3 regions of the Mesorhizobium sp. CNPSo 4661 genome follow, and region 3 is predicted to be linked to each of the others. Evidence: riboswitches for the same ligand, from Rfam matches in the RefSeq annotation. Region 3 holds a riboswitch; each other region holds the start of a gene.
What was found. Region 3 has a riboswitch for cobalamin ahead of AC0YKC_RS13315 (CbtB domain-containing protein). Riboswitches for the same ligand answer to the same signal wherever they lie in the genome.
Positions count from the first base shown of each region.

Region 1 (4,534 bases), on a different contig from region 3:
CTGACCTATGTCGACGAGATCATCCTCGGCTACAACATCCGCATCAATTCGAATTCGCCTTTCGAGACGGCGCGCCAAGGCGTCGTGCTTTACGCGCAGAACGGCAAGCACATGATCAAGAACGCCGTCTGGCTAGCGGTGATCATGTGGGGCGTGTCCTTCGTCATCTTCCTGTTGATGCTGGCGCCCGCGGCCGCGATCCTCTGGGTCATGCCGGGACAGCTTGCCGGCTGGGCCTTCGTGCTGGCGATCGTGTTTGCCTGGGCCTTCAAGGCGGCCTTCATCGAGCCCTTCGCCATCGCCTCGCTGATGCAGGTCTATTTCGAAGCCATCGAAGGCCAGACGCCCAATCCCGAATGGGACCGCCGGCTCGCCGAGGCCTCGTCCAAGTTCAGGGAACTGCGCGACAAGGCGTTGGGCTCCTTCGGCGGCTCGCGCTGGGATACGCCTCGGGCCGCCTGATTATGGCGTCGGCTGGTCGACGTCACGAAGCCTCGCGATTGCCGATTTGAGCGGCGCTTCGCCGGCGCCGCAGAAAGTCTCGCTCATCACCAGCTCCGGCAGCGGCAGGCGCTTGCCCCAGCCATGCGCCTCGAGGTCCGGTTTCGGCGCGAATTGCGACACGCGGCCGACGCACAGATAGGCGATCGGCGTGACATGCTCCGGGATCGACAAGAGCTGCTTCAGCGCCTCGGTCTCAATGATGCTGACCCAGCCGACGCCGACACCTTCCGCCCGCGCCGCCAGCCAGAAATTCTGCACCGCGCAGACGGTGCTGTAGAGATCCATCTCGGGGTTGTGCCAGCGCCCGAGCGGAGAGTCTTTCGAGCGCTGCCGGTCGCAGGTGATGCACAGGTTGAGCGCGCTTTCGCAGATGCCTTCGAGCTTCAGCTTGCGGTAGAGCGCCTGCCGTTCCGCCTCGATCGCCGGCAGTTCCTGTTCGCGCGCGGCGAGGAACAGATCGCGCACCTGCCGCCGCCTTGCCGCGTCGCGGATGACGATGAAGTTCCACGGCTGCATGTAGCCCACCGACGGCGCGTGATGGGCCGCGGTGATCAGCCGCGCCAGCACGCTGTCATCGAGATCGTCGGAGACAAAATGGCTGCGCACGTCACGCCTGGTGAACATCGCCCTGTAGACCGCGTCGCGCGCCAATTGGTCAAAGTCGTCGCCGCTCGTGGCGATCGCTGCTGCCGTCATCGCTTTTCCCCTTGCGATAAGCAGTCTCCCGCCTGACCAAGCGGAAAACCATGTCTGCCAGGCCGGTCTTCTGGCTCGGGATCGTCCCGCACCGGCGCCTTCCCGTCATCGACAGTGGCTCTTGCCGGCGCGGTCCCCCTCACAGCGTTGGGCACGCCACGGATTTCAACCGTGTTCCCGATTCTCCCGCGTCGCGGGCACCAGGCAGCGACGAGACCTTACCGCGAAGCTTGGGCTGCGCCAATGGTGCCAGCGACACGGGTTGGCGCAATTTTCCCCAGCCATTCGGCTTTCAAACATGGTCATCCGTGCCGCCGGTGCCTAGATTAGGCGCCATGGCCACCCGTCTCTACACGCACCCGATCTTCCTGGAACATCTTACGCCGCCCGGACATCCCGAGCGGCCCGACCGCCTGCGCGCCATCGAGCGTGTGCTCGACGACGAGGCTTTTTCGGCGCTCGACCGCGTCAAGGCGCCCGAAGGCGACGAGAAAACCATCCTCTATGCGCACCCCGAGGATTTCGTCGAGCGCGTGCGCGCGGCGATCCCTGAGAACGGCATCGTCTCGATCGACGCCGATACCAGCGCCAGCCCGAAAAGCTGGCAGGCCGCGGTGACGGCCATCGGGGGCGCCAACGCCGCGGTCGACGATGTCTTCGAAGGCCGCGCCGCCAATGTCTTCGTCGCCGCGCGTCCGCCGGGTCACCATGCTGAAAAGACCACCGCGATGGGCTTTTGCCTGTTCAACACGGCCGCGATCGCTGCCCGCTACGCGCAGAAGAAGCACCAGGCCGAGCGCGTCGCCATCGTCGACTGGGACGTCCACCACGGCAACGGCACCCAGGACATTTTTTGGGACGACCCGTCGGTGCTCTATTGCTCGACGCACCAGATGCCGCTTTATCCTGGCACCGGCGCGAAGAGCGAGACCGGCGCCGGCAACATCGTCAACGCGCCGCTCGCGCCGCAGACCGGCAGCGACCTGTTCCGCGATGCCTTCCTGTCACGCGTGCTGCCCTCCATCGATGCGTTCGCGCCGGACCTCATCATCATTTCCGCCGGCTTCGACGCGCACCACCGCGATCCGCTCGCCGAGATCAACCTGACTGAGGACGATTTCGACTGGGCGACCGGCCAGCTGATGGAGCGCGCCGGGCGCCACAGCTCCAACAGGCTCGTCAGCCTGCTGGAAGGCGGCTACGATCTGCAGGGACTGGCATTTTCAGTCGCCGCCCATGTCGGGCGGCTGATGAAGGGATAGGGTATGGCAGTGGAAGGCAATGAGGACGTCAAGGCGATGAGCTTCGAGCAGGCGCTCGACGCGCTGGAGAAGATCGTCGACGATCTGGAGCGCGGCGACGTCCTGCTCGACCAGTCGATCAGGATCTACGAGCGCGGCGAGGCGCTGAAGGCGCACTGCGACCGGCTGCTGAAGGCCGCCGAGGACAAGGTCGAGAAGATCAGGCTGTCGCGCGACGGCAAGCCGGCAGGAACGGAGCCGCTGGACGCGGACTGATTTGGAATAGGGTGGGCAGAGCAAGCAGGTAAGGAGTTCAAGCCATGTGCCGCAACATCAAGACCCTGGCCAATTTCGAACCGCCGGCGACCAATGACGAAGTGCATGATGCTGCGCTTCAGTTCGTGCGCAAGCTCAGCGGCTCGACCAAGCCGTCCAAGCGCAACGAACATGCCTTCCACCATGCGGTGGAGGCGATCGCCGCGATCGCGCGCGAATTGATCGACTCGCTCGAAACCAGCCAGGAACCGCGCAACCGCGAGGAAGAGGCCGCCAAGGCGAAAGCCAGGTCGGCGCTGCGCTTCGCCTGAGGGACGGTCATGAGCTTCTTTCCGGGAAACGATCCTGAGCCCGGCGATGCCTTCGCCTGCGACCAGATCGAGCTGATGGTCGTTCCGAACGCCAAGGATATCGGCGGTTTCGAGGTGCGACGCGCCTTGCCGACGGCAAAGCGCCGTCTGGTCGGGCCGTTCATCTTCTTCGACCGCATGGGACCGGCCATCCTGCGCGCCGGTCATGCGCTCGACGTGCGCCCGCATCCGCATATCGGGCTTTCCACCGTCACCTATCTGTTCGACGGCAAGATCAGGCACCGCGACTCGCTCGGTACCGAAATGGTGATCGCGCCCGGCGACGTGAACCTGATGACCGCCGGACGCGGCATCGTTCATTCCGAGCGCACGCCGGAGGAACTGCGCGGCGCGCCGATGTCGGTCTCCGGCCTGCAGACCTGGTTGGCGCTGCCCGACGGCAAGGAAGAAATTGCCCCGGTGTTCGCCAACACCTCGATGGCCCGCCTGCCTGAAATCGATGCTGAGGGCGTCAGCGGTCGCGTCGTCATCGGCGAATTCGAGAGCCTGCGCTCGCCCGTTGCGACCGCTTCGGATACGCTTTACGCCGATCTCAGCCTGGCGGCGGGCGCCAGCGTGAAGATTCCGGCCGATGCCGAGGAGCGCGCCATCTACACGCTGGAAGGCGACGTTTCGATCGCCGGCGATGTTTTCCCGGCCGAGCGGCTCCTGGTGTTCAAGCCGGGCGAGGAGATCGTCGTTTCCTCGGAGCGCGGCGCGCATTTCATGCTGTTCGGCGGCGCCTCGCTCGGCTCCAAGCGCTACATCTGGTGGAATTTCGTCTCGTCCTCGAAGGAACGCATCGAGCAGGCCAAGCAGGAATGGAAGACGGGCCGCTTCGATATCGTTCCTGGCGATGAGGAAGAGTTCATTCCGCTGCCGGAAGGTTAGTAGCGCAGAATTTCGACTGCCCGGACATGCCTGCGTCAGCAAGGTCGCATGCCGTGGCGATTGGCTGAATACATCGGTCGCGTCGTCATCCACGGGCGAAGCAAGGAGCGAAGCGACGCGCGTAGACCCGAGGATCCATTCCGTGACCTCCGAGCATTGCAACGGTGCAGAATTCTGCTCCGCTGCACGCTTGGTTTGAAGTCACGGAATGGATTCCAGGGTCTCCGCGACGGAGCTTCGCTCCTGCTTCGCCCTGGAATGACGACATTGGGAAGGCTTCGCCAATGCAGACGTTTGCGATGGTTCACCGAAACGAGCAATGCCTGCGCGTCACTGGCGCGCATTTACATTCGCCCGCCGGCGGCCTATTCCGGCGCATGATTAAGGCGCAATTTGCTGGTAGCGCCGTGTTCGATCAATTGAGGCAGGACGCGCCCGAGTGAAGCCAGACACGCCGCTGCTTGACAAGGTCCGCATTCCGGCGGACCTGCGGACGCTCGATGAGGGCGCGTTGCCGCAGCTTGCCGCGGAACTGCGCGCCGAACTTATCGACGCCGTGTCGCAGACCGGCGGCCA
Region 1 is NZ_JBWGIO010000001.1:311,392-315,925, forward strand. It holds gene AC0YKC_RS01430 (hypothetical protein) at 1-462, shown strand, start outside; gene bluB (5,6-dimethylbenzimidazole synthase) at 463-1,200, opposite strand; cobalamin riboswitch at 1,244-1,420, opposite strand; gene AC0YKC_RS01440 (histone deacetylase family protein) at 1,536-2,462, shown strand; gene AC0YKC_RS01445 (exodeoxyribonuclease VII small subunit) at 2,466-2,717, shown strand; gene AC0YKC_RS01450 (DUF2277 domain-containing protein) at 2,762-3,028, shown strand; gene AC0YKC_RS01455 (pirin family protein) at 3,038-3,958, shown strand; gene dxs (1-deoxy-D-xylulose-5-phosphate synthase) at 4,398-4,534, shown strand, end outside.
Region 1: it holds a riboswitch for cobalamin, as region 3 does, so the genes downstream of both, bluB (5,6-dimethylbenzimidazole synthase) here and AC0YKC_RS13315 (CbtB domain-containing protein) in region 3, are expected to answer to the same signal.

Region 2 (4,534 bases), on a different contig from region 3:
AAAGGCGTCCAGCAGTTCCATTGCCGAGCGCGATGTCTCAATCGAAATTACATCCGCGTCCAGTTCAGCGATCGCGTCGATGATCGCGTTGAACTCCGAATAGCACATGTGAGTGTGGATCTGGGTCGCGTCCTCTACACCCGTCGAGGCCAGCCAGAAGCATTCGACCGCCCAGTCGAGATAGACTTTGCAGTCGCGCTTGCGCAGCGGCAAGCCTTCGCGAAACGCCGCCTCGTCAATCTGGATTATCTTTGCGCCAGATCTTTCCAGGTCCGTCACTTCATCGCGAATGGCGAGCGCGATCTGGCGGCAGACCTCCGAGCGGGGAATGTCGTCGCGGACAAAAGACCAGGCAAGAATGGTCACAGGGCCTGTGAGCATTCCCTTGACTGGCTTTTGCGTAAGCGACTGGGCGAATTCCCACCAGCGCACCGTCATAGGATTGGGGCGCGATACGTCGCCGAAGATGATCGGGGGACGCACGTAGCGGGAGCCATAACTTTGCACCCAGCCATGCTGGGTGAAGGCGAAGCCGGACAGCTGCTCGCCGAAATGCTGTACCATGTCGTTTCGTTCGAACTCGCCGTGCACCAGCACGTCCAGCCCGATCTCCTCCTGCCAGCGAATGGCAGTCTTGGTCTCGTTCTGCAGGAAGCTGTCGTAGTCGAGATAGCTAAGCTCGCCCTTCCTGTGGGCGGAGCGGGCCTTGCGCACCCGAGGCGTCTGCGGGAATGATCCTATGGTCGTCGTTGGAAACGGAGGCAAGCCTAGCCTGCGGGCCTGGACCCTGGAACGCACGGCGAAAGCGTTCTTTCGTTGCTTCATGCTGTCGTCAATGCCGGCAATCCGACCCTCAACAAGCGGATCATGGACCTTTTCGGACGCTGCGCGAGCAGCAGCAGCCTCGGCAGAAGCCATCAACTCGTCTGCCACTGCATCCCTGCCTTCGGACAGCGCCCTCGCCAGCAGCACCAGTTCGTCGGTCTTCTGCGCCGCGAAGGCGAGCCACGACCTGATGGTGGCATCGAGTGCCGTCTCCATGCGAAGGTCCATGGGCACATGCAGCATCGAGCACGAAGGCGCAATTTCGACGCGGTCCAAAGGCCAGCCGGCGACGATCGGCTTGATACGGTCGAGAATGGCAGGCAGGTTCGCACGCCAGACGTTGCGGCCGTCGATCAAGCCAAGCGACAGCACCAGGTCCTTAGGCGCGAGCCGACCAACCGTCTCCAACTGCTCGGGAGCGCGCGAAAGATCGAGATGCAGGCCGGCCGCGGGCAGCGAAATCGCCGTCTCGAGATTGTCCCCTAGCGCCCCGAAATAGGTAGCTAGCATGATCTTCAGCTCGGGCGCGGCCTTCGATAGCTGCCCATAGGCAAATTCAAACGCAGCTCGCTCGTTCGAGTTTAGATCCAGGACAAGCGTCGGCTCGTCGATCTGCACCCAATCGGCTCCCGACAATTTCAACCTCCGCAGGAGCTGCTCGTAGACGGGCAGAAGCCGTGGCAGCAGCGCGATGGGATTGAACCCTTCGGCAGGTGACTTCGCCAGTTTGAGGAATGTGACAGGTCCAAGGATGACTGGGCGTGTGTGAATGCCGAGGGCTTTGGCCTCGAGGAAGTGATCAACTGGTTTTGTCGACGAGAGGGCGAACGTCTGATCATCGTCGAGTTCCGGCACGATATAGTGATAGTTGGTGTCGAACCATTTGGTCATTTCCATCGCGGTCAGGGCAGGGCCAGCCCCACGCTCGTGACCAGAGTGCCCGCAGCTCCCCGTCTGACCTTGGTCGCCGCGGGCCATGGCGAAGTAGATGTCGAGCGGGAGCTCGCCGCCACGCCAGGCGTATCGGGACGGCACTGCGCCGACCATAGTTGCAGTGTCGAGAACATGGTCGTAGAGCGAGAAGTCGTTCGACGGAATTTTCAACACGCCGCGATCGCGCTGCTCTTCCCAGTTGGCGGCACGCAGCGCTTTCGCAGTCGTGAGAAGGTCGGCAGCGGAAGATTTTCCGGACCAGTAGCTTTCAAGCGCGAATTTCAGTTCCCGCCGGCGACCGAACCGCGGAACACCGAGCGTCGCGACAGGAATTTGCTGAGAGACAGTCATGCCATACCCCGATGGTTGGGGCGTGGGGGACGGGAGGCGCTTCGTAGACCGGCACGAAGCGCCGGGCTGCTGCGGCCACCGGACACCCCGCCCGTGGACATAGTTCGTCGTGGCAGGTCTCCTGGCTCGCGGGGTCATAGCTTCTCCCCGTCTTCCCGAGGCTGTTCGCCTCAGTGACATGAGTGGGGTTGGCTCACTCGCTAACAGTTGCGGGGGCAGCGCCGGCCTCGCACCGGCTTCCCTCTTAGCTCCATGCGGCAGTGCCGTACGAAGAACCACGGCACCCAGACAATCACAGCAGGGAACCGTGTGTCAATGCCGCATAAAGAAATGTTTATGTCATTATGTGAAAAGTTGATGTTTTCGCAGAAGGCCGCAACGAGCGAGTAACTGCGAACGCGCTGATCGACTGGCAAGGCAGACCATACATTGACCCACCCCATGCCCAGTAGACATAGCAGCCTCCGGCCAGCTGCTGTTCGAGCCTACCACGGCCTGCCAAATTGGCGGCGTCGTCCGATCGCCTACATGCGGGCGATCATCAATGGCTATCATTAGCGGCGAATCGAAGGGCCCGCGTCCCTGGCTTGCTGAAATCCAAAGGCCAAGACACATGACGCCTCAGCAAGGTGCCAATGTCTCTTCTCAGGTCAGACCTTTCTGCCCGCATTTGGCGGATCCGGCTCTGCACACGTTGCACTCATACACAAGGGACCGGCCGCGGGTATTCTGCCCGCTCGAAGCGTAAAAGCGCCAAAAGGCAAAGCTTGCTCGACGCCAAAACCAACAAGATTTCGCTCTCGGGGCTTGCCTAGAAATCTTTGACACAGACCCCACCATTTCTGGTGCGCCTGTCGTATTTCCCTTGAGTGTTGCACGGTAGAGTGACTGCGTTTCGTCGCGTGCGCGGCAGAACCGCAGACGGTGCGCGATAGGGCCGGAGGAAATAAGGCGGCGTAGACCGTCACGCTTTTCAAACGAGACATTCTCCAGGAGGGGATCGTCATCATCTATCCGGCTGTCGGGAGGCTCAGCCGGCTGAGAGGACGAGGCAATATGCGGTCAAGAGATGAAGGGCAAGGTCGACGCCAGGCAGCAGCACTGGACGTCGCCCCAAAATGGCGGGCCGGTCGCGCAATTGAGCCGCCATCACGAGATTTTCGCGGCCGTGGAGGCTTCGCTGTCTGCTGTCCGCCGGATGAAGCGCCCAGTAGATGAGGCCGAACGGGGCAGCCCGTGGTCGAAGCGGGTGCGACGAGGGATAGGAAGTTCGATGCCTCTGCAGGACAAAATATCAGGCAGTCGAGGAGCGCTTTCGAGGCGCTATGCCTCCTGCCGGCGCTCCCTCCGACAGCTGGCTGGGCCAGTCCGAGTTGCTGCATTTCACCCATCATGCAGACCCGGAGTGTGTAGAAAGCAAAGATGTCGAAGCGGCAATGAAGGCACCGCGTTGATCCCCTCCGGCGCGGCGCGGGGATGCGCCCCGGATGAATGCACTTCGTCGGGACGAGACTGAACAGCAGCAACCCAGGAGCCGCTAACAGGAGACTGTTCACAAAATCCCCCTCTACACGAGCGGCATCAACCTTGGCGTTCAGTCAGGCGGTCCACTACGACCGTCATCTCGTCAGCGGCGCCGCCATTTTCCTGTCTCGAAAGGTGCAGACATAGCTTTGATCCTACTGCCTCGGACCTTGAGATCTCTATTTGCCCGCGCGGGTCATTGGGACAGCTTGCACCGGGTGGGATCTGATCTTGCGCGCCACCTAAACCAGCCCGGCTTGCTCGGCCTCTCGGCGCAGGTTCTGGCGCGGGCGCGGGCCGATCTGCTGGATCACCAGCCCGGCGGCCAGCGAGCCGAGGTCGCCGCAATCCTTGAGGCTCAGTCCGGCGGTGTAGCCGTAAAGGAAGCCGGCTGCATAGAGATCGCCGGCGCCGGTCGTGTCGACCAGTTCCTTGATCTCCGTCGCCTGGATGGTGACGGTCTCCTCGCCGCGCACGATGACCGAGCCTTTTTCAGAACGGGTGACGGCGGCTATTCTGCAATCCTTGCGGATGGCGGCGAGCGCTTCCTCGAAAGAAGCGGTCTGGTAGAGCGATTTGATCTCGTGGCTGTTGGCAAAGACGATGTCGACGGTGCCCGAGCGCATCAGCTCGAGGAACTCGTCGCGGTAGCGGTCGACGCAGAAGGAATCCGACAGCGTCATCGACACTTCGCGCCCCGCTGCATGCGCCAGCTTGGCGGTCTGCCGGATCGCTTCCTTGGCGCGCGGCGGATCCCACAGATACCCCTCGAAATAGGTCACTCTGGCGCCGGACGCCTTGTCAGCCTCGACATCCTCGGGCCCCAGCTCGACGCAGGCGCCGAGATAGGTGTTCATCGAACGCTCGCCGTCGGGCGTGACGAAGATCATCGAGCGTGCGG
Region 2 is NZ_JBWGIO010000053.1:2,240-6,773, reverse strand. It holds gene metE (5-methyltetrahydropteroyltriglutamate--homocysteine S-methyltransferase) at 1-2,109, opposite strand, end outside; cobalamin riboswitch at 2,204-2,404, opposite strand; gene AC0YKC_RS33595 (adenosine kinase) at 3,876-4,534, opposite strand, start outside.
Region 2: it holds a riboswitch for cobalamin, as region 3 does, so the genes downstream of both, metE (5-methyltetrahydropteroyltriglutamate--homocysteine S-methyltransferase) here and AC0YKC_RS13315 (CbtB domain-containing protein) in region 3, are expected to answer to the same signal.

Region 3 (4,534 bases):
CCGGCAGATTGAGGAAGAGCATCTGGGTCATCGGGTTGGACCTCCAATTCATTGACGGGTACTAGTCAGTCTAGTACTGTGGCGATGACTATCATGCGGGAACGGTACCGTCTAGTACCGATCGAGAGGCGCTATGGAAATTACCGTTGAGACCAGATCGGCCCGCAAGGATCGTGAGATCATCGAGGCGGCGACCGCCGCGTTCATCGCCAAGGGCTACGATGGGACCAGCATGGAGGAGATCGCCACCAGGGCGGGCGCTTCCAAGCAGACCGTCTACAAGCATTTCAAGGACAAGGAGACGCTTTTCAGCGAAGTTGTGGAGTCCACCGCTTCCCAGACCAACGACGTTGTCGAGTCCGTGACGATGCTGCTTTCCGAGGCGAAGTTCCTGGAGGGCGGCCTGCAGCAGCTTGCCCGGCGATTGACCACCACGCTGATGAACGACGAGTTGCTGAGGCTCCGGCGTCTGATTATCGCCAATGCCGATCGGATGCCGCAGCTTGGCCGCAGCTGGTACGACAAAGGCTTTGAGCGCATGCTTGTCTCGGTGGGGGGGTGCTTTCAAAAGCTCACCAGCCGAGGCCTGTTGCAAACCCCTGATCCCCGTTTGGCGGCCAGCCATTTCTTTGGGATGCTGCTTTGGATCCCGATGAACGAAGCCATGTTCACCGGAAGCAACCCGCGCTCGAAAGCCGACCTCGAGCGCCATGCCGATGCCTCGGTCGAAGCGTTCCTTGCCGCCTATGGGGTGCGCTCGAAGTAGTCGCGCTGCCCGGCGCGATCTGCGCAGCACAACGAGCCGCGTTACTTCGCTTGGTATCTCGACGCGGTCAGCCGGCCTGAGTCGGTTAAACAGCGCGTACCCGTCTCGCGCCGAAGATCGACCACGCAGCCGTCATCAGCGCCGCGGTCGTGGCCAGGACGACGGCCAGGCTCGGCAGATGGAAGAACATGTCCCGCCATCTGGGCTCGACGACCGCGCCGGTGCTGAAGGCCTCGCCGCTATACTGGCACAGGATCCAGGACGCGCCGCCGCGCACCATGTCGGCATCGATGTCTGAGATCAGCGCCTTGGCCTGACGCGTGGCCGCCGGCATCGTCGCCATATAGGTCAGCAGCGCCTTGGCAGTGGCGAGATAGGCATGGCTGCATTCGTTGAAGGGGCTTTCCTCGTCGCCGAGGCTTCCCGGCATCAGGCCCCAGAGGCAGTAGGTGTATTGCAAATTGCCGTGATTGTAGAGCCGCCGGAAGGTCGGGTCGGTCACGGTCTGGCGCTGGGCAAGATCGATGATTTCACCACGGTAGCGCGCGATCACCGCCATCTGGCCATGCGTGAGGCTGGGGATCTGGATGCCCGGGGGAGGCGGGGCCGAGGATCCGCTATGCGCCTCGGCCGGAATGGCGATCAGAAGCGACCGCCAGATCGTCAAAAGGAAAATGGCCGCCAGGGCAAACAACCGTGGCGGCCGATGCATCGGAATTCAGGCGTAGCGGCGGGCAGGGCCGCGCTGGTCGCGCACCGCGACCACGCGCTCGGCAACCGCGCCGAAGCCGAGCCCGACGACGGTCCAGAGCACGAGCTGGATGCCGAGCGAGGCGACGCGGAACTGCCACAGCACCGTCGCCGAGAAGCTCTCCGGCACCTCATTGATGTCGGGAAGTGCTGCCTTCACCAGAGCGAAGACCACCAGGAAGGCGAGCCCTGCCACGATCGAAGCGTTCCAGGCGCCGAGCCGGTTCCACAGCCGCTGCGCCAGCCCGGCCGCCGCCACCATCGCCGCGATCGAGATCACGATCATGATGAAGAACAGTTCCGTGCGGTAGGCGATGGTCTCGGGGTTGCCGACGGCCGGCGGGTTCGCCGGATATTTGAGGCTGGGCACCACGATCACGGCCAGGAAGCCGAGCAGCGCCAGTAGCGCCGAGGTCCCGCGCGGCCCAAGCGAGCCCAGGCGGCCATAGGCATAGGCAAAGACCAGCGAGAACAGCCCGCCGAGCGCCGCGCCATAGACCAGCACGCCGGTAGCAAGGCCGATGCCGGCCTGCGTGGCGCGGCTGACCATCTCAGGCTCCGGCGCTTCGCCGGCGGCCTGGGCCTGCTGTTCCTCGAAGGCGATCGCCTTGTCGACCTGCGGCTCGCCATAGACGCGCGCGAAGGCAAACGCCAGAATCCCAGCGACCAACCCGACAAGCATGCCGCGCAGCAAAAGTTTTCCGACCATGTCAGCAGCCTTTCAAACAATCCGACGGAAAAACGCATAGCGATTTTCCGTCGGAATTGCGTTAGACCAAACCTTAGGACGGTTCAGCGATGCCGAACCGCTTTAGTGGCAGGGGAAGCCGAGCAGGTGGCGGCCGTCATGCACGAATTCGTGCACCGCCGTGCCGCGGATAAGCGACGTCGCGCCTTCTTCCGCGCCGACGAAATAGATCATCAGCATCAGCATCAGGCCGGCGAAGATTGCCCAGGGCAGAAGCTCGCGGACCGGAATAGCAACCGGACCGTAGCTGGGGGCGAAGGTGGTGTCGGACATATTGACCTCCCGTGGGATACTGCGTCCCGTTGATCGAACAAATGCTGCGGAATAAGGCCTGACTTTCGGCTGGTGCCGATCACAGTGGCGCGACCGTGCCGGACTCGCACCGGCTTCCAATCCCGTATAGCGCTAAAACACTTGTCAGCACTTCGTTCGCCTGTCAACGACATGTAATGGCCAACAGGCTTCGCGCGGCCGAAATTTCACTGGACCACGGAGTTTTGGGATGCTCGCCCGCCTGACGATGATTGCAAGCGGTGCGACGCAGGCCACGCGCAAGGGTCGCTTTCCGAACGACGAGGCGCCGGAGCCGCGGGCTCTCGATCGCGCCGGCGCACTGGCCGCTTCGCTGCGCCGCGCCGACCGCGTCTGGACGAGCCCGGCGCTTGCCGCGCGGCAGACCGCTGAGGCACTCGGCCTTGACGCGACGGTCGAGCCGCTGCTTGGCGAGCAGGATTTCGGACGCTGGGCCGGCAAGGGCTTCGAGGAGGTGCAGGTCGAGGACCCGGAAGGCATGGCGGCCTGGTTCGCGGATATGGACGCAGCACCCCATGGCGGTGAGTCGCTTGCCGCCGTCGCCCGGCGGGGTGCCGCGCTGATGGAGCGCCTGGCCTCCGAGAGCGGCCACACCATCGCGCTCACCCATCCCGTGCCGATCCGCGCCGCCATGGTGCATGTGTTGGGCGCGCCGCTTTCCTCGGTCTGGAAGATCGACATCGAGCCGCTGTCGCTCACCGAGTTCCGCGGCGACGGACGCCGCTGGGTGCTGCACGCCAGCGGGGTCGTTGTCGGCACGAAATAGCGCTGGGATCCTCCACCTGCCGACCAGCGGCAGCAGGCCAGGCCGAGCTTCGCCGTTTCAGTGATCGCTAACGGAACGGAAACGCCTCGCGGTTATTATACTGGTTCGTGGCGAGGAGAACTTTTGCCTGAGGAGCCCGCCGGATATGGCCGACTATCCCGAGACCGAGCGTCGTCTTCATGCGCGCGAATTCGTGCTCAAGGAAGCCACGATCATTGCCGCCGGCGTCAGGATCGGCTGCTCGGTCAGAAACCAGCACGAGCAGGGCGCTGAATTGCGCGTCGCCCCCGATGCGAAAATCCCGGACCGCTTCCTGCTCGAGGTTCCGGCCGACGATATGGTCTATCGCGCTTTGGTGCGGTGGCGGCGCAACGACCGCGTCGGCGTGGCGCTCTACAGCAACGCGCCGAAGGACTGACGCGCGGCCGTCCCCAATTCACCACTTGATCCTGCCCCAGGCGGCGTGCAACCCGGTACACATGGAACGCAACCGGCGCGCGCGCGTTCATTGCCGGATCAACAGGGATTTGCGAATGAGCAGGACAGCCGTTTGGGTGGCGCTGATCGCCATCGTTCTCGTGGGCCTTTACCTGTTGCAGGCCAACGGCATGATCAGATTCTAGCAGCGTCGCGCGACCGTCGCAGGATCAACAGCAGCGGCTCGCGCCGCAGCAAGGCTGGCTTGCTGCCGCCGCCTGTTGCTTGAGCCAGCGGTCACGCGGCTTGCAGCTTGACGGTCGTGGCGACAGCTCCACCTCGACGGCCCCGCCGACGAGGCTCGGCTGGGCCGCCCGGTGCAGTTCCATCGGGCGCACGCCGTCGCTGACCTCGAAGGTCAGCTTCGCAGCCTGATCGAGCGCGACATGGTCCGCCACCTTGCGGATGATCGCTGCGAACTTGCCGGCCGGCATGTGGACCGGCCCGCCTTCGTCCACGTCCCATAGCTGGACGAAGATTTCCGACCATGATTCCGGATTCGCCTCGCAATCCAGCGCCGAGAACTGTCCCGCTTTCACCTCGGTGACATGGTAGCCCGGCTTTACCGGCCGCCCGTCATAGCGGAACACCAACGGCCTGTCCTTGTGATCGGCCAGTGCCATCAGCAGGTCGCCGATGGTCAGGTCGGATGGATCCGTCGGAGCGACGTTTTTCCGATTGTCAGAAGAGAGCATGTCGGCTATTCCTCATTTCA
Region 3 is NZ_JBWGIO010000008.1:41,663-46,196, forward strand. It holds gene AC0YKC_RS13295 (VOC family protein) at 1-31, opposite strand, end outside; gene AC0YKC_RS13300 (TetR/AcrR family transcriptional regulator) at 134-766, shown strand; gene AC0YKC_RS13305 (hypothetical protein) at 852-1,478, opposite strand; gene AC0YKC_RS13310 (CbtA family protein) at 1,485-2,225, opposite strand; gene AC0YKC_RS13315 (CbtB domain-containing protein) at 2,328-2,537, opposite strand; adenosylcobalamin (AdoCbl) riboswitch at 2,537-2,682, opposite strand; gene AC0YKC_RS13320 (histidine phosphatase family protein) at 2,767-3,342, shown strand; gene AC0YKC_RS13325 (PilZ domain-containing protein) at 3,488-3,760, shown strand; gene AC0YKC_RS13330 (DUF6428 family protein) at 3,990-4,514, opposite strand.